Regions from separate parts of the Buttiauxella sp. JUb87 genome, predicted to be linked through region 1. Evidence: predicted binding sites of a transcription regulator. Region 1 holds the regulator's gene; each other region holds the start of a gene.
What was found. Region 1 encodes PhoB, which activates phosphate uptake and scavenging genes when phosphate is short. Its sites were predicted from a motif close to CTGTCATAAAACTGNCNNAT; they were not measured.
Positions count from the first base shown of each region.

Region 1 (6,598 bases):
ATCGGTGAGCTCAGGCTATCAATACCCCCACCGACACGAGCAATCGCGACGATAGTTAAAACGGGCAGACCAACCGCGGTCACCAGGAAGCCAAGTGAGGCAATCCAGACGTGTTCGCCAGCTTGTAACCCCACCATTGGTGGAAAAATGATATTGCCTGCGCCGACAAACAGCGCAAAGGTCATAAAGCCTAGCGCGAGGATGTCTCGAGATTTCAGATGATGGGTCATAAAATTTTGGCAGCCTGTGGATGTGTGGTGTTGTAAGTATTCAAATTTTTATGCGTGTATTTGCCAATCCTTAGACAGTCATACATCGGCATAAAAGCGGTGATTGGCAGTAACGACAGCGGAAAATCCTTTCCGGGATCGGTGGCGAAGAATAGTTGTTTGAATTACCACTCAAATCCAGTCGGTCTGCTATTCACAGGGGCGCAATTAAAACGCTTATAGCGTTTGAAGGCAAGAAGGGATCCAAAAACCAGATTGATCTCCTTAAATTAGACTTAAAATCAGTGGATTTGTTTATACATTAGAAAATTGTATGGTTTTTTGTGTGGTTAAAATATCACCAATTAAGCTTTTTTGATTTACATGTGGGCAAAAAAAACACAGGCCAGCAAGCTGACCTGTGGAAAGTTATTTTGACACTATTCAGCGATAAACGGGTTTTGCAGGGTAGATAAGCGATATCGTCATCCACCATTTGCGCCAGTTGTTACAGAGAGAAGTGTCGGATGACGCTTCGCTTATCCGATCTACGAAAAACTTGTCATCAGTGTCATAACTTACGCGGCTTACAGCACTTTATCGTTAACGATTAAACGCTCAGGCAACACAAAGGAAAACGTGGAACCTTTCCCTGGCTGGCTTTCGATATTCAGACGCGCATCGTGATGGCTTAACGCATGTTTCACTATTGCCAAGCCTAACCCACTACCACCTGTTTGCCTTGAACGCGCTTTATCCACTCGATAGAACCGCTCGGTCAGGCGTGGGATATGTTCCGCAGAAATACCAGGACCAGTATCCGCCACGCTAAAGCCCACACCACCCGCGACCCGTTTCCAGCTCACGGTAATTTGCGTCCCTTCCGGCGTATGGTTTACCGCGTTGTACACCAGGTTTGAAATCGCGCTGCGTAACTGTTCTTCATTACCGAAGACTTTGAGTGAGGGATCAATATCGAACTTTAGCGTCTGCCTTTGCTGACTCAGGGTTTGTGCTTCTCGCTCCACCACACGCAGCATCAGTGGCACATCAATCTTTTCATTGAGCACCATTGCCGGTGCCGCTTCAATTTTAGATAGCGTCAAAAGCTGTTTCACCAGACCTTCCATCCGCGAAGTTTGCTCGCGCATGGTGCCCAGAGCCTTATCGCGCAGCGGCCCTTCAAGCGCCTGATCCTGCATCATCTCCAGATAACCTTGCAGTACCGTCAACGGAGTACGCAGTTCATGGCTAACGTTGGCAAAAAAGTTACGTCGCGCCCCTTCCAGTTGGTGCATCTGCGTGACATCACGTGCCACCATCAGCCACTGCTCGTCGCTGTATGGCATCACACGGAATTCCAGATGACGGCCATTGTTAAGCACCAGCGTCAACGGCCGGGCGAAATCTTTTTGCGTCAAATAGCGGGTAAATTCAGGGTAACGCAGCAAGTTAAGGATGTTCTGCCCGTTATCGTCCGGCCAGCGTAACCCCAACAACTGTTGGGCCAGCCCGTTACACCAAAAAATGGTCCCTTCTTCGGTAGTCAGCACTACCGCATCGGGCAGTGATTCCGCACCGCTGCGAAAGCGTTTGATTAAATTGCCTAATTCTTTACGGCGTTTTTTATTACGCAGCTGCATTTGATGAAGACCGTATAACAACGGATCCCAGCTCCCGCGACCAGGGGGCGGTGTCATACTGCGATCAACCCACAACCACCACGACAAACGAAGCAAATTCCAGAAATGCCAAACCAGCAGTCCTGTGACCGCCAGTAATAAAAACCAGGGTAAATAGCCAAAAATAAGGCCCAAGATGACAGCAGGTAAGCAACAGAGCAGCAGCTCCATCACCAACCTTTTCCATGACAGCCGTTCCAGCACGCGTCACTCTCCTGATAAGGAACTAAAAGCGGGTTGAGAACCGATAACCCGTACCGCGTACTGTTTGTACCATTCGATCATGCCCGCTATGTTCGAGCGCTTTACGCAACCGCCTGATATGTACGTCCACTGTTCTGTCTTCGACATACACATTGGTGCCCCATACATGGTTAAGCAACTGTTCACGGCTATATACCCGTTCCGGATGCGTCATAAAGAAGTGTAATAACTTAAATTCAGTTGGCCCCATATCCAGCGGGTTTTCACCGGTCATCACGCGATGTGATGAAGGGTCAAGGCTCAGCCCGTGCATCTCAATAACCTCTTCCACCGCCATCGGAGAGATTCGGCGCATCACAGCTTTAATGCGCGCCACCAGCTCCTTCGGTGAAAACGGCTTGGTAATATAGTCATCGGCACCAACTTCCAGGCCACGCACGCGATCTTCTTCTTCACCACGTGCTGTCAGCATCATTACCGGGATTTCCCGCGTCAATGCTTCACGCTTCAGGTGCTTGATAAACTGAATACCCGAGCCGCCTGGCAACATCCAGTCCAGTAAAATCAGGTCCGGGAAGGGTTCGATAAGCAGATTCACTGCACTGTCATAATCTTCCGCTTCTACAGGCTGAAAACCGTTTTGCTCAAGCACAAAGCTCACCATTTCACGGATTGGAGCTTCATCTTCTACGACTAAAATACGCTTCGCCATGATTCGCCCTGCTCAAGGAATAATTATAGTTGTTTCAATGCGGCGCCATTATGCGTCAGATTTATGACAGATTTATGAAAAACATGACTGTTTAGTGACTCATCAATTTGATTTATGACACAGAGACCTATGCCGTTTTCCGCCTCGCCCCCTTATAATCGAGGCCTCGCTTTTAAGCCACCGGACAGGTTATGCGCATAATTCACACATCAGACTGGCACCTTGGTCAAAATTTTTATACCAAAAGCCGCGGGCCGGAGCATCAGGCTTTTCTTGAATGGCTGCTGAAAGCTGCCGTTGAACATGATGTGGATGCAATAATCGTCGCGGGCGATATTTTTGATACTGGCTCGCCACCAAGCTATGCGCGAGAACTGTATAACCGCTTTGTGGTGCAACTCCAGTCTACCGGCTGCTCACTGGTGGTGCTCGCCGGTAACCATGACTCAGTTGCCACATTGAACGAGTCCCGTGAACTGATGGCGTGTCTTAACACTTATGTCGTCGCCAGCGCACGCCACGATACCAGCCAGCAGGCAATTGTACTGAATACGAAAGATGGCGCGCCTGGTGCTATTCTCTGCCCTATTCCCTTTCTGCGGCCACGCGATATTCAAAACAGTCTGGCGGGTTTATCCGGCCATGAAAAGCAGCGTTCATTAATGGAAGCGATCGGTGAACATTATCAGCAGTGTTTTAGCGCCGCTTGCGTTCTGCGCGCTGACGCGCAGTTGCCAATTATCGCCACCGGGCATTTAACCACCGTCGGCGTGACGAAAAGTGACGCCGTGCGAGACATCTATATTGGCACACTCGACGCTTTCCCGGCGCAGCATTTCCCGGATGCCGATTACATTGCCCTGGGCCATATTCACCGTGCGCAATTAATTGGTGGCACCGAGCATATCCGCTACAGCGGCTCACCAATACCGTTAAGTTTTGACGAAACCGGTAAGACTAAAAGTGTTTATCTGGTTGAATTTTCAGAAGGTAAACTTCATGAAGTCACCCCACTTACGGTACCAGTTAGCCAGCCGCTGGCGGTGATCAAAGGTTCGCTGAACGAAATTGAACAGCAGCTTGAACAATGGCGCGATGCACCGACAGAACCCAAAGTGTGGCTGGATATTGAAATCGCCACCGATGAATATCTGCATGATATGCAGCGCCATATTCAACAGCTAACCGAAACGCTACCTGTTGAAGTGGTTTTGCTGCGCCGTAGCCGTGAGCAGCGCGAGCGTGTTATTGCTCAACAACATAAAGAAACCCTAAGTGAATTGACGGTTGAAGAGGTTTTTGAACGCCGCCTGGTTCAGGAAGAAACCACTGAAGAACGCGCAAAACGCCTGCGCACTCTGTTTGCCCAAACGGTCGCCAGCCTGCATGACGCGGAGGAACAAGCATGAAAATCCTCAGTCTGCGATTGAAAAACCTCAACTCCCTGAAAGGGGAATGGAAAATTGATTTCACCCGCGAGCCTTTCGCCAGCAATGGTTTGTTTGCCATCACCGGGCCAACAGGAGCGGGTAAAACTACGCTACTTGATGCTGTCTGCCTCGCGCTTTATCACAAAACGCCACGTCTCAACACGGTCTCGCAATCGCAGAATGACCTGATGACCCGCGACACTGCCGAGTGTCTGGCGGAAGTGGAATTTGAAGTAAAAGGTGTTGCCTACCGCGCATTCTGGAGCCAGAACCGGGCGCGTAATGCGGCCAACGGCAATCTGCAAGCCCCGCGCGTTGAGCTGGCTGAAGTAGAAAGCGGCAAGATCATCGCCGATAAAGTGAAAGATAAGCTCGATATCACCGCCAAATTGACCGGACTCGATTACGACCGCTTCACCCGCTCCATGATGCTTTCTCAGGGGCAGTTTGCGGCGTTTTTAAATGCCGACGCCAATGACCGTGCCTCATTGCTTGAAGAACTCACCGGTACTGAAATTTACGGTACAGTTTCTGCGGCGGTGTTCGAAAATCATAAAAATGTACGCAGCCAATTAGAGAACCTGCAAGCGCAGGCAGCAGGTGTAGCACTTCTGGATGAATCCCAGCGCCAGCAGCTTTCAGAGAGTTTGCAGGCACTTACTACAGAAGAAAAAAACCGCCTGGCTGAACAGCAGACACTTCAGCAACACCAGCAATGGCTCAGCCAACTCGACCTGTTGACTCAAAAACATTCGCATGCGGGAACGGCACTGAATGCGGCAACTCGCGCAATCGAAGAAGCAGCGCCGCTTCTCGAAAAACTAACACGAGCCCAGCCCGCAGAAAAACTGCGCCCTGACTGGCAACGCTTGCAGGAATTACAGGCCACGCTGCAAAACACCCGCGTACAAAGCGAAGAAGTGAATACTCGCTTACATCAAGCGACAGTGCGACGCCAGCAGACCCGGCAGGCCGCCGCAAGCCAGGCAGCAAAACTGGCGCATGAAAACAGCGAGCTGCAAGCCTGGCTGAAAACGCATGACAGGTACCGCCTGTGGGGCGCTGAACTTGCAGGCTGGCGCATGGCATTCAATCAACAACAACGCGATGCCAGCCAGCTACAGACCTTGCAGCGTGATATTGAAACTAGCCAGAAAAAGCTGGAACTGCTGCCAGCCGTTGAGCTTACGCTCACTGCTGATGAAGTGAGTACTCATTTACAAGCAACGATTACCGCGCGCCCTTTGCGCCAGCAGCTTGCTGCTTTACAGCCGCAACTTGCCTCACTTCACAAGCGAAAAATCCAGCAGCAACAAGATATTACTGCGCTTGAAAAACAGATCACTCAAGGCGATGTCGAGCTGGCACTCAAACGCCAGCAATACAAAGAGCGCCGCCAGCATGAAAGTGACCTGGAAAAAGTATGCGAACTGGAAATGCGCATTGTCAGTCTCGAAGCTGAACGCGCCCATTTGCAACCCGATCAACCTTGCCCGCTGTGTGGTTCCACGCAGCATCCGGCAGTGGCGGATTATCAGGCCATACAGCCAGGAGAAAATCAGCAGCGTCTGACGGCACTAAAACGTGAAGTTGCCAGCCTTGCGGAAGCTGGTTTTGCGATGAAAGGCCAACTCGACACGTTGCGTTCACAGCGCGAAAACCTGGTTGTCGCCATCAAAACGCTTGATGAAGAAGAGAAGGCATTACGTCTACGCTGGCAGCAACTGTGCGCCAGCCTGCAACTGGCGCTGAAGCCCGAGGACGACCTCCAGCAGTGGCTGGAAAGTGAAGAAAAACGCGAGCAGCAGCTGCATCAACTCAGCCAACGGATCGTGCTGGAGGAGCAACTCGCTCGGACGCGTCTGCAACACAGCAAACTAGCGGCAGAGGCCGCGGCACAACGAGAAACACTCAATAGCGTGCTCGAAAATGCTGGCCTACAACATCCCGCTCACGGTGAAGAACATAGCTGGCTGGAACAGCGCCAACAGGAATCCCAAAGCTGGCAACAGCGCAATGAACAACTTCCACGTTTACAACAGCAACTAAACGCCCTGGAAAACCTGCTCAATGCGCTGATTGATGATGGCACCACGCCCGCTCCGCTATCCGAAAGCGAACAAATTTCAGCATTGCAAAACTGGCATAACTTGCACAGCGACTGTATTGCGCTGGAGAGCCAGTGGAAGACGCTGCAACAGCAGTTGCAACAGGAAGAAGCCCGCGTGGGTCAGGCAAATGAGCAGTTCCTGTCCGCCCTTGCCGCTAGCCAGTTCGCCGATGCACCGTCATTCCAGGCAGCATTACTCGATGAAAGTGAACGCCAGCAACTTGAGCAGAAAAAACAGCATCTTGAGCAAC
Region 1 covers NZ_SNVY01000003.1:68,603-75,200, reverse strand. Annotated here, with positions in the region: gene brnQ (branched-chain amino acid transporter carrier protein BrnQ) at 1-230, opposite strand, end outside; gene phoR (phosphate regulon sensor histidine kinase PhoR) at 797-2,095, opposite strand; gene phoB (phosphate response regulator transcription factor PhoB) at 2,118-2,807, opposite strand; gene sbcD (exonuclease subunit SbcD) at 2,999-4,216, shown strand; gene sbcC (exonuclease subunit SbcC) at 4,213-6,598, shown strand, end outside.

Region 2 (6,598 bases), on a different contig from region 1:
CTGATGCGGCTTTATTCCACGAAACCGCGTTGCTTAACGCATCTTCAGTCACCGTTTGCAGACGCTCATCAATGCTTAACATTAGGTTATGCGCGGGGCTTGCCGGATTTTCAGTGATATTTTCAATGACGTGACCGTGTCGGTCTTTGCGAACTAATCGTTCCCCGCCCCTCCCCATCAATTGTCGATTGAAACTCTTTTCTATGCCCTCAATACCCTGATCATCAACATTGGTAAAACCGAGCAAATTTGCTGCGACATGCCCTGCCGGGTAAAAGCGGCGTGACTCATCGCGCAACGAAATCCCCGGTAGTTTCAAACTCTCAATATATTGGGCTTTTTGTGGATCGAGTTGACGGGCAAGGTAGATAAATCGGTCGGAAGGGTTACGACGAATACGGGCGGCGATCTCATTGAGCGGCATATTGAGCGTTGTCGCAAGTGCCTGCCAACGGCTATTCACTTGCACACCACCTTTTTCCATCACCGTTTTGGGGTCAGCCCAGATAGCTTTTACCGGTACGCTGACTGCCAATGGTCGGCCCGTACGGTCTTCAATCATGCCACGTGGAACCGTAATCGTCTCTTCGCGTAGTGAACGCATGTCCTCTTGCTTGACAAGATTCTCTGGCGAGATGATTTGCAACCAGGCTACACGTCCTAATAAAAATACCAGACACATAAGAATAGCACTGCAAAGCAGAGCAAAACGCCACTGAATAAAGTTACCCACGACTCCAGGGGCAATTTTTCTCACTTTCAATCCTTCACAACAACTAAGCAATTGAAAATTTAAACATAATGATGAAATTAACCGGACAGGAACAGTGCTACAAGATGCACTGCTTTGCTACAAAACATAACTAGTCACGTCTTGTAGAAACATATGGACAAGTAGTGCATAAGATTCAGACATGAAAAAGCCCCGCTACATGAGCGGGGCTTTCATCAAAATTTGGCGTTATTCGCGCCAGGTCTAATTCAACGGAATTAGATAGCAGTGACGTTAACTGCTGCTGGGCCTTTCTGGCCGTCCTGGATTTCGAACTCAACGTTCTGGCCTTCAGCCAGAGTTTTGAAGCCGTTACCCTGGATTGCAGAGAAGTGTACGAACACGTCTTTGCTGCCGTCAGCAGGAGTAATGAAACCAAAACCTTTAGACTCGTTGAACCACTTAACTTGACCTTTGATCTTTGCCATTTTGCAAAATTCCTTAGATTGTTTTCTTTGCCCGAAGGCATAACTTAGCTAAAACAGAGACATTACTGCATGAGGCACTAATATAAGGCTCGGCAGAGAAGCGGTATTCAACGTCAACGTGTTTACTCAGAACTTCTTTACTGAAAATGCCACACATAAACAGAACTGTACCTCGTTTAACCCAAAGTGTTATCACATACAACGCAATCAATGGCAAGCCATTTTTCGGCGTGAATCGATCTGTCGCACAAATTCTGAAACCAATATTGTTCATAAAAATGAAATGCACAAAATGTGCATAAAATTAACGGCGAACAAACGTGATTCCAAGCGTTCAGGCGATGACCGCAGACAACGTTTTTACCATAGCCCAAAGCTAACTTTTCGTCCAGACGAAGGACGAAAAAGTCGACACCACAGACATTATCCTTATGATTTTTTTAGCATAGCTATTCAAAAAATGAGCAGCACAGAACGTCTCAAGACAGATTGAAATAGGCGATGGAAATAACGCGATTACCAGAATGAATAAAGTATGAACAGTAAGCTCTTTATATTGCACCAAAATAATGAAAGTTTAATGACACTCTGCTACACAATGAGGCAATAAAAACGTTTCACTATATTAGCCATATAATAAAATTATCTTAGGTTATCCAAAATAACACTTTAACTTTCTGGATAATATTTAAACTATTATTTTAAGCAAGAGTAAAGTTTGACCTACATGTCGTGGCATGAACAGCGATTCACCGCCATAGTCTTGCCAGAGGGTTGGTGTATTCCCTGCTCTTTCCATGCTTTCGTCAAAGCGTAACATCAGCCGATTTTCGTAACTGTGGTGACACATTACGAAAACCGTCGATTTAAAGATGAGATTTTAGAGGATCAAACCAGGGATTCATCCAACGCATGAGTCACGACAAAGCGGCGTAAACGCTTATGCAAGGATTAGCGTTCTGCCACCAGACGAATAAAATCGTCATCCTCTGCAACTTCTTCCTTAATCTCTTGCGGTTCTTCCTTCACAACTTCCGGCTCATTGGCTTCACACAGACGGCGTAGCAGAGCATTTTGTCGTTTCTGCTGTTCCAACAACTCTTCAAGCAGCTCGATCTGTTCATTACTACGGCTACTCGCTCGGTTAACAAAAAACCACATTACGAGGCCGATAACCAGCACCACCAGGGAAACTGTCAGGGACACGATATTCAACGCGCCAACACTTAATTCGTTCATCTTACCACCTCAGTAAAACGCGCTATTCTACACCTGCTGCGCCCGAAGGTAAGTATCGTGTGGATAAAAAGAGTCTACCAGGGAATAAATTTGTTAATTGTACAAACCCCGCTGAAAAATTGTACATCCTGATCGCACATCACGTTGACCATCTGCGTCCAGAGTAGTAAGCAGACAAAAAAAACCGCAACTAAGATGAACCATCTGTACTTTTTCACTACATTCTCCACATTAAAAGCTTTAGAGAGTAAGTCTGGCATACGCAACCTAAACCAGGCATCACTCAACTCAGATTTTATTTAAGAATCATCACATTGATACTTTAGTGCTACGCGCTACGCTTAACACTCTAATAAAGTAATAATAAGAGGTAGATATGCGTGTCGTGATCCGCACTATTCTGGTGATAGTGCTGCTGTGGATCGGTTTACTCCTCTCTGGCTACGGAGTATTGATTGGGAGCCATCAAAATGCAGCGGGTATGGGACTGCAATGCAAATACCTCACTGCACGAAATATCACCACTGCACAATTCATTCATAGTGAAAGTGGTATTATCGGACTGAGTGATTGCCCTGTATTGCGTAAAAGTGACAAGGTTATTGATAACGGACAGTAGATAATCGAAGAGTAAAAAAACGCCGCTATTTAGCGGCGTTTAATTTTTCATCAGAATGGATATTCGTGATAACCCATTTGCTCAGAAATAGTGCGCGCAGCGTCATGTAGCATAGCGACATATTCGTGAAGGCGGTCTTCAGAAAAACGCAAAGTCGGGAATGAAATACTTAAACCGGCAATCACAACACCAAAGCGGTCAAATACCGGCACGCCGATGCAGCGCAAACCTTCTTCTTGTTCTTCGTTATCTTCGCCAAAACCTTGCTTACGCACCGTATCCAGAACATCCATCAATTCGTCGGTGCTGGTAATGGTACGTTCAGTGCTGCGGGTGTACTCCACATCGGCAAGAATTTCACGTACTTCTTCACGGTCACGCCAGGCCAGAAGCACTTTACCAATTGCAGTACTGTACAACGGGTTACGACGACCAATGCGCGAATACATACGCAAGTTGTACATTGAGTCGATCTTGTGGATATAGACAATACTGTCTTCATCCAACGCACCCAAGTGGATCGTTTCTTTTGTCAGACGCGACAGTTCACGCATCTGGATGTCAGCACTACGAATCAAATCAACATTTTGCAACGCACGCGCGCCAAGTTCGAACAACTTCAGCGTAAGCGAGTATTTCTCAGATTCGCCTTCCTGAGCCACATAACCCAAGGATTTCATTGTCTGCAAAAAGCGATAGACGGTGCTTTTTGACATCATTACGCGTTGCGATAATTCAGTAATACCAATTTCGCGTTCTTCGCCAAGAGCCTGTAAGATGCCAAAAACTTTCAGGACAGAAGAGACAGAATCAGGTTGTTTATCCAGATCTGCGATTGCCATTAAATCACCTCGATCGCATTTGTTTTATAAAAATTAGAACCGGTTTTTAGTATAAGTTGACTACCATGTCATCGCAATGAATCTATTCTATATCGTTACAAATCTGCGACATATCCCGTAAATTTAGTGCTATTATTATTTCTCCCCGAATACAGCCCCGTGAATTCAATCTTTCCTATGGATAAAACCCTTGCTGATGGGCTGCCATTACCGCGGCGCTATGGTGCTATTTTAGCCATTGCGTTAGGTATTACTATGGCCGTGCTTGATGGCGTAATCGCTAACGTCGCCCTTCCCACCATTGCCCGCGAACTTAATGCCAGTCCGGCAGAATCCATCTGGATTGTTAACAGTTACCAAATAGCGATAATTGTTTCATTACTTTCCATGTCGTTTCTGGGGGATATTTTTGGTTATCGCCGGGTATATCAGTGCGGGCTAATGCTGTTTTGTGTGACATCCCTTTTTTGTGCGTTATCGAATTCTTTACCCATGCTGACATTTGCTCGCGTACTGCAGGGATTCGGCGGTGCGGCATTAATGAGCGTAAATACCGCGCTCATTCGGCTTATTTATCCACAAAAACACCTTGGCCGCGGCATGGGAATTAACTCATTTATTGTTGCCGTTTCATCAGCTGCCGGGCCGACTATTGCTGCCGCCATTCTATCCGTTGCTTCCTGGAAATGGTTATTTTTGGTTAACGTGCCCATTGGCATCATTGCACTATTATTGTCTCTGCGTTTCTTGCCAGCGAACCAACAAAAATCCCAGGGGCAGCGCTTTGATATTCCAGGCGCCATCATGAATGCCCTGACGTTTGGCTTATTGATTTCTGCCATCAGCGGGTTTGCTCAGGGCCAGTCTGGCTGGCTTATTCTCAGTGAACTGGCAGCCTTGCTAGTCATTGGATCTTTCTTTATACGCCGCCAGTTAAAACTCCCTTTCCCATTATTGCCGGTCGATTTACTGCGTATCCCGGTGTTTTCTTTATCCATTGGAACATCAGTGTGTTCTTTTACCGCGCAGATGCTGGCAATGGTTTCTTTACCCTTTTTCCTGCAATCGACATTAGGTCGTAGTGAAGTGGAAACTGGCCTGCTACTGACGCCGTGGCCCATCGCAACCATGATTATGGCTCCGGTCGCTGGTCATTTAATTGGACGAGTACATGCGGGATTATTAGGTGGAATCGGACTTGTAATGATGGCTTGCGGTCTGTTTGCTTTGGCGCTGTTGCCACATAACCCTTCTGACATAGATATTATCTGGCGCATGTTCTTGTGCGGTGCAGGTTTTGGCTTGTTCCAGTCCCCCAATAACCACACCATTATCTCTTCTGCTCCGCGTCACCGCAGCGGTGGTGCCAGCGGCATGTTAGGCACGGCCAGGTTACTCGGCCAGAGTTGTGGTGCAGCTTTGGTAGCACTGATGTTCAACCTGTTCACCACTCACGGAACGCACGCCTCGTTACTTCTGGCCGGCAGTTTTGCTACCGTCGCGGCTATTGTTAGCAGTTTGCGGTTATCTCAACCTACTGCTTCGCAGGCATAAAAAAAGCGTGCCAGCGATGGCACGCTTTTTTATCAATATTTATCACTACTTCAGATATTCGCCGTTACGCAGTGCTTCAATACGTTTGTCCAAAGGTGGGTGAGTCATAAACAATTCGCTCATTGACTTCGCCTTACCGTTGATACAAAACGCCATCATGCTACTGGCTTCTTGCGGTTCATAGCTGGTTTTCAGACGCTGTAAAGCAGCAATCATTTTTTCACGGCCGACTAATTTTGCAGATCCGGCATCAGCGTGGAATTCACGGTGACGTGAGAACCACATAGTAATGATGCTGGCCAGAATACCGAATACCAACTCCAGTACGGTCGCAATTGCAAAATAGACAAACGGGTTACCGTTGTTACTTTCACCTTCATCCCGATTACCTGACAGGAAGCCTGAGGCAACCTGTGCAATGATTCGCGAAATAAAGATAACGAAGGTGTTCACCACACCTTGAATCAGCGTCATGGTTACCATATCGCCGTTCGCAATGTGGCTAATTTCGTGAGCAATTACCGCTTCTGCTTCATCACGGCTCATGTTCTGCAACAGGCCGGTACTGACCGCAACCAACGAGGCATTACGGCGTGCGCCAGTAGCAAACGCGTTGATATCTGGCGCATGGTAAACCGCCACCTGAGGCATAGCGATACCCGCCTGCTGCGACTGCTGACGAACGGTTTCCATCAGCCAGCGCTCAGTTTCATTACGTGGCTGCTCAATCACTTCACCGCCAACTGAACGTAATGCCATCCATTTGGACATCAGTAACGAGATGATTGAACCACCAAAGCCAAACAACACCGCCATGATCATCAGACCCTGTACGCTGCTCGACTGGATCCCCGTCAGGCTTAGCACTAGCCCGAATACGACCATGACTGCAAGGTTGGTCAACAGGAAAAGCCCGATACGCATCATAATTTTCTTTTTACCTCGGTTAAAAATACGCATTCTGCGTTACCCCACATCGTAGGGGCAAGCCTGCTATTTTCAAGCATTCATCGTTGCCAAGTGGTTAATAATACATAACTTTACATTTAGAAAGAGCTAGGTTTACGCGGCTTGATAGAGGTAAAAAAAACAGGCACAAAAATTTGTGCCTGTTGGGGAGTTACTTAGCAGGAGCCGGTTGCTC
Region 2 covers NZ_SNVY01000001.1:705,370-711,967, forward strand. Annotated here, with positions in the region: gene ftsI (peptidoglycan glycosyltransferase FtsI) at 1-757, opposite strand, end outside; gene cspE (transcription antiterminator/RNA stability regulator CspE) at 991-1,200, opposite strand; gene EC843_RS03195 (DUF2627 domain-containing protein) at 1,214-1,357, opposite strand; gene EC843_RS03200 (YebO family protein) at 2,152-2,439, opposite strand; gene mgrB (PhoP/PhoQ regulator MgrB) at 2,514-2,657, opposite strand; gene EC843_RS03210 (YobH family protein) at 2,816-3,058, shown strand; gene kdgR (DNA-binding transcriptional regulator KdgR) at 3,109-3,900, opposite strand; gene EC843_RS03220 (MFS transporter) at 4,078-5,454, shown strand; gene htpX (protease HtpX) at 5,500-6,381, opposite strand; gene prc (carboxy terminal-processing peptidase) at 6,575-6,598, opposite strand, start outside.
Region 2: kdgR (DNA-binding transcriptional regulator KdgR) is a predicted target of PhoB. The motif match lies at 3,993-4,012, and genes of this name have one in related genera.

Region 3 (6,598 bases), on a different contig from region 1:
GATTACCACCGCATAGCATACCGCTGATTAAGCCGTGCATTTCTGAAGGCGTCATACCGACACCTTGTTGGTTCAATAGTTGGCCGACTAAGTCGTAGTCAGGCATAGTGTTCTGTATAGACATGCGCATTCGCCATCGTTGGCTGTGAGAGTTCATGTTATGCTACCACCAGGGACCCCAAGGCACCAGAAAAGGGCTTGTATCTTCATTTCGGGATAGCTATAGTGACGCCCCTTTCGTAGCCTGGCACAGGTTAGCGAGAGGCAGGCGAGTTAACAGCAGGAAGGTGGCATGTCTGCACAACCAGTCGATATCCAAATTTTCGGTCGTTCATTGCGCGTGAATTGTCCGCCTGAACAACAGGATGCACTGAATCTTGCGGCTCAAGAGCTTGATCAGCGGTTGCAAGATTTAAAAGTTCGCACTAGAGTCACAAATACTGAGCAGTTAGTTTTCATCGCAGCATTGAACATTTGCTACGAATTGGCTCAGGAAAAATCGAAAACCCGCGACTACGCTTCTAACATGGAAGAACGTATTCGGATGTTACAGCAGACCATCGAACAAGCGTTGCTTGAGCAAGGTCGCATAACTGAAAGACAGGGTCCAAATTTTGAATAACACTTCACGGTTACCTATGGTAGAGTAACTTTGAAGACCAAATTTCTCTGAGATGTTTGCATGCGGGCCAGTCCCCTGAGCCGATATTTCATACCACAAGAATGTGGTGCTCCAGATTCTGTGAGCATGCTCGGTCCGTCCGAGAAGCCTGATGATTCTGACGCTGCATTCACCTTGAACCAAGGGTTCAAGGGTTACAGCCTGCGGCGGCATCTCGGAGATTCCCTCTTTCTACCAACCAGTCATCGCTATGACGAAAATTCAGCTAATTCCATCGCTTCGACAAGAAATCAGACAACACATTCGGCAACGACGCCGTGCGCTTACCCCCACTGAACAACAACACTTTGCTCATCTTGCAGCCGAACGAATGCTGGCATATCAGCCGGTAACCGATGCCGGTACCGTCGCCCTGTTTTTGTCATTTGATGGCGAACTGGACACCACACCACTCATCCGTGCGTTATGGCGAGCAGGAAAATCGGTCTATCTACCGGTGCTTCATCCATTCAGCAAAGGCAACCTGTTGTTTTTGCGCTATAGCGAAAATAGCCATTTGGTGATGAATCGCCTGAAGATTCTTGAGCCGAAGCTTGATGTCCGTGATGTATTGCCGCTGGATAAACTGGATGTGCTGATTACGCCATTAGTCGCGTTTGATGAGCAAGGACAAAGGCTGGGAATGGGCGGTGGTTTCTACGACAGGACGTTGCAAAACTGGCAGCAGCATGGTTTGTGGCCGGTTGGGCTGGCACATGATTGCCAGCATGTTCCGGCCTTACCCGCTGAAGAGTGGGATATTCCCTTGCCCGCAGTGGTGACGCCATCGCGAGTTTGGGAATGGTAGCGTCAGGCGATACGCAGCTTGAGCAGTTGTTTGGTATGCCAGTATTGCAATATCAAGACCGTGGTCAGTGCGCCAAGAAGCGCACAAAACATATCTGATTGCGTGTCCCAAATATCACCCTGAGTCCCCAAAAACTCGTCAGCCCCCTGCCCCAATGCCAGCGCTGCCGCCCATTCAATCAGTTCATATACGGCACTGATGGCGAGTGCTATGCAGCACACCAGAAACGCGACCATTTTGCGCCCATGAACATAGCCACCACGAATCAAAATCTCACGTGCCGCCAGCGCAGGAACTAGCCCCTGGAAAAAATGGCCAAGCTTGTCATAGGGATTACGACTCAGACCCAACCACTCCTGAACCTCAAAACCCATCGGCACTTTGGCGTAGGTGTATAAACCGCCAACCATCAAAATAATGGCATGCAGGAAAATCAAAAAATAGAGCAATGGCGTAAGGGGAAAACGCGAGTGGGTCGCTAAAAGCAGAGGAACAATGATAATGACTGGAGTCACTTCCATCAGCCAGGTGAGCCGATCCGTAGTGCTAAACCCCGTATAGATGAGAATCAGCAGAAGTATAAAGGCACCGGATTTTAAGAATGTACTGGTCATGTAGCTTCGCCGTATGACTAAAAGCTTAACTATCAGTGGGACACGCGAAAAAAACAACTCTGGAAACGGATTTTAAGAGTCAAGTAGGGAGCCAGATTAGCTCCCCAATTATTTAATTAGTACAGCAGACGGGCGCGGATAGTCCCCGGAATCGCCTTCATCGATTTCAGCGCAGCTTCAGCAACATCTTCTTCTGCATCGACATCAATAACCACATAGCCCATCTGCGGAGTGGTTTGCAGATACTGAGCGGCGATGTTGATGCCCTGCTCGGCAAAAATCTGGTTCAGCGCGGTCAAAATCCCCGGGCGGTTTTCGTGAATGTGCAGTAAACGGCTGGTGCTGCCACCGTGTAACGGCAGAGAAACTTCCGGGAAATTCACCGCAGAGAGTGTAGAACCGTTATCGGAATATTTAGCCAGTTTGCCAGCCACTTCCAGACCGATGTTTTCCTGTGCTTCCTGAGTCGAGCCGCCAATGTGCGGAGTCAGGATCACGTTATCAAACTCACACAGTGGCGAAGTGAATGGATCGCTGTTAGTTGCCGGTTCAGTCGGGAATACGTCGATTGCAGCACCTGCCAGATGCTTACGCGCCAGCGAATCACACAATGCAGGAATATCAACAACCGTGCCACGTGCGCAGTTGATCAGCAGTGCGCCCGGCTTCATCAGCGCCAGTTCGTTGACGCCAATCATGTTCTTGGTAGAGGCATTTTCAGGCACATGCAGACTCACCACATCGCTCATGTTGAGCAGGTCAGAAAGATGCTGAACCTGAGTCGCGTTACCCAGCGTCAGTTTGTTTTCGATATCGTAGAAGTAAACGTGCATACCCAGCGCTTCAGCCAGAATCCCCAACTGAGTCCCGATATGGCCGTAACCAATAATGCCGAGTTTTTTACCGCGTGCTTCATAAGAGCCAACCGCCAGTTTATTCCACACACCACGGTGTGCTTTGGCGTTAGCTTCCGGAACGCCACGCAGCAGTAATAGCAGTTGGCCGATAACCAGTTCTGCTACAGAACGCGTGTTAGAGAATGGGGCATTAAACACCGGAACGCCACGTTTAGCGGCAGCATCCAGGTCGACCTGGTTTGTACCAATACAGAAGCAGCCGACAGCCACCAGCCTTTCAGCCACGGCCAGAACATCTTCAGTTAAGTTGGTACGGGAACGCAGACCGATGAAATGCGCATCACGGATCGACTCTTTCAGGGCATCGCTGTCCAGCGCGCCTTTATGGTATTCGATGTTGGTATAGCCTGCTGCGCGAAGGTTATCCACGGCTTTCTGGTGTACACCTTCCACCAGCAGGAATTTAATCTTGTCTTTATCCAGTGATACTTTTGCCATTTCCCGACCCTATTTTTAGTACTGATGTTGTGCTGTGTGATAAGACACCCTTCTGCCAAAATATCAAAAAATACGGGCGGGGCAATATAAACGATTGCGTAGTCCGCAAAGCAAAAAAGGAATAAGCGGCATGGGGCAGCACAAAACTCTGAGTAGCAGAGAGAATCAGGAATGAACAGCAGGTGGTTGGCAGAAATGTGACATATGTCACCAAATTTAGCGTTAGATTATTTTGTCATTTTTTATACGGATATGGGGCGTATATACCCAAAATAATTCGAGTTGTAGGTAGGCGGCAAGTGAGCAAATCCCGATGAGCTAACTCAGGTAAGTGATTCGGGTTTGTGAGTGCAGCCAACACCCCTGCAACTTGAAGTATGACGGGTATAAAACGCCCCCCAGATCATTTCACAATGGTTTTCACACCATCAGCAGTACCAATCAACGCAACATCCGCACCACGGTTAGCAAACAGCCCCACGGTGACCACGCCAGGCAAGCCGTTAATCGCATTTTCGAGCGCGATAGGCTCAACGATGCTGAGGCCGTAAACATCAAGAATGATGTTGCCGTTATCGGTTACTACGCCCTGGCGGTATTCCGGGCGACCGCCCAGCTTGACCAGTGCGCGCGCCACGCAACTACGAGCCATTGGAATGACTTCCACTGGCAGTGGGAAGTTACCCAGGATGCCTACCTGCTTGGACGAATCGGCGATACAAATAAACTTTTCCGCGACAGACGCGATGATCTTTTCGCGGGTCAGCGCTGCACCGCCGCCTTTAATCATTTGCATCTGGCCGTTGATCTCATCTGCACCATCGACATAGATACCGAGGGTATCCACTTCGTTGAGATCGTAAACAGTGATACCAAGGCTTTTCAGTTTGGCGGTGGAAGCGTCGGAGCTAGAAACGGCACCATCAATCTGATGTTTGATAGTCCCAAGAGCATCAATAAAGTGTGCGGCGGTTGAGCCGGTACCCACACCGACGATAGTGCCTGGTTGCACGTATTGTAATGCTGCCCAGCCGACTGCTTTTTTCAGTTCATCCTGCGTCATGGTTAATTGCCTGTGCTGTGAAAACTGACGCGCATTATAGAGCAAGCCGCCAAAAAATGTCCTGCGATTGGCGCAGAACTCGGACGAACATTGCGGATTTGGTCTGGATCAGCGGCAAATTTATGTCATAGTGCAGCCATAACAAAAACAGGAGTCAGCAAACAACAATGAAACGCCCGGACTATAGAACGCTACAGGCGTTGGATGCCGTAATTCGTGAACGAGGGTTTGAGCGCGCCGCTCAAAAACTCTGTATTACTCAATCCGCCGTCTCGCAACGTATCAAGCAACTGGAAAATATGTTCGGCCAGCCATTGTTAGTACGCACTGTTCCGCCTCGTCCAACCGAGCAAGGGCAAAAGTTGCTGGCATTACTGCGTCAGGTCGAACTGCTTGAAGAAGAGTGGCTGGGCGATGAACAAACCGGTTCTACCCCGCTACTGCTGTCACTTGCGGTCAACGCCGACAGCCTGGCAACCTGGTTGCTGCCTGCTTTAGCGCCGGTTCTGGCCGACTCCCCTATTCGTCTGAATCTTCAGGTTGAAGATGAAACCCGAACCCAGGAACGCCTGCGCCGTGGTGAAGTGGTTGGCGCGGTTTCTATTCAACCACAGCCATTGCCAAGCTGCCTGGTCGACAGACTTGGAGCGCTGGATTATCTGTTTGTCGGTTCGAAAGACTTTGCCGCACGTTATTTCCCGAACGGAGTTACCCGCTCGGCACTGTTAAAAGCCCCTGCCGTGGCGTTCGACCATCTCGATGATATGCACCAGGCGTTCTTACAACAGAACTTCGATCTGTCGCCGGGTAGCGTCCCGTGCCACATCGTTAACTCATCGGAAGCGTTTGTACAATTGGCGCGTCAGGGCACCACATGCTGCATGATCCCGCATCTGCAAATCGAAAGAGAGCTGAAAAACGGCGAATTGATCGACCTGACGCCAGGCTTGATGCAGCGCCGCATGCTGTACTGGCACCGCTTCGCACCAGAAAGCCGCATGATGAGAAATGTCACCGACGCGCTGCTTGAGTACGGGCATAAGGTTTTGAGGCAGGACACTGAATAGAAAAAGGCCGCAATCCAATAGCGGCCTTTTTTTTGTCGGATGGCGCTAACGCTTATCCGACCTACGATTTTACGATTTTACGATTTTACGATTTTACGATTTTACGATTTTGTAGGGTGGATAAGCGCAAGCGTCATCCGACCAACAATTTTGCGCTTTTGCAGGGTGGATAAACGCAAGCATCATCCGACCAACAATTTTGCGCTTTTGCAGGGTGGATAAGCGCAAGCATCATCCGACCAACAATTTTGCGCTTTTGTAGGGTGGATAAGCGCAAGCATCATCCGACCAACAATTTTGCGCTTTTGTAGGGTGGATAAGCGCAAGCGTCATCCACCATCTATCAATGTCTTACTGTGCTGCTGGGGCTGTAGCCGGAGCGGAAGCCGCTCCCAGTTCAAACACCACATCAACCTGGTCATCAAACTGAATAGTCTGCTGATCGTAGGTATCCTGAGCAGAAACTGGTGCAGCTGCGTCAGCTTTCATCATCCGCACCATCGGCGCCGGCTGATAGTTAGAAACATGATAACGCACGCTATATACCGGCCCCAGCTTACTGTTGAAGCCTTCGGCTAACAGTTTCGCCTGACGAGATGCATCGTCGATAGCCGCTTTACGCGCTTTATCTTTGTATTGTTCTGGGTTTGCTACACCAAGCGATACGGAACGAATTTCGTTCAGACCCGCTTTCAGCGCGCCATCAAGCAACTCGTTCATTTTGTCGAGTTTACGCAGTGTGACTTCAACCTGACGCACGGCACGATAGCCTTTCAGCTGCGTTTTGCCATCTTTCAGATATTCGTATTCTGGTTGAGTGCGCAGGTTGGCGGCATTGATGTCTTTCTTCTCGACACCACTTTGCTGCAAGAAGGTCAGATACTGTGCAACGCGATCGTCAGCTTGTTTCTTAGCGGATACCGCATCTTTAGCAGACACATTGACTTCAATGGCGAGCGTGGCAATGTCAGGAACAGCATCCACGCTTGCAGTGCCGGATGTTACGATATGCGGGCCATTTGGCAACTCA
Region 3 covers NZ_SNVY01000002.1:464,589-471,186, forward strand. Annotated here, with positions in the region: gene EC843_RS10350 (YecA family protein) at 1-124, opposite strand, end outside; gene zapA (cell division protein ZapA) at 293-622, shown strand; RNA gene ssrS (6S RNA) at 664-847, shown strand; gene EC843_RS10365 (5-formyltetrahydrofolate cyclo-ligase) at 873-1,469, shown strand; gene EC843_RS10370 (DUF2238 domain-containing protein) at 1,472-2,083, opposite strand; gene serA (phosphoglycerate dehydrogenase) at 2,200-3,438, opposite strand; gene rpiA (ribose-5-phosphate isomerase RpiA) at 3,842-4,501, opposite strand; gene argP (DNA-binding transcriptional regulator ArgP) at 4,669-5,568, shown strand; gene EC843_RS10390 (oxidative stress defense protein) at 5,920-6,598, opposite strand, start outside.
Region 3: serA (phosphoglycerate dehydrogenase) is a predicted target of PhoB. The motif match lies at 3,625-3,644, and genes of this name have one in related genera.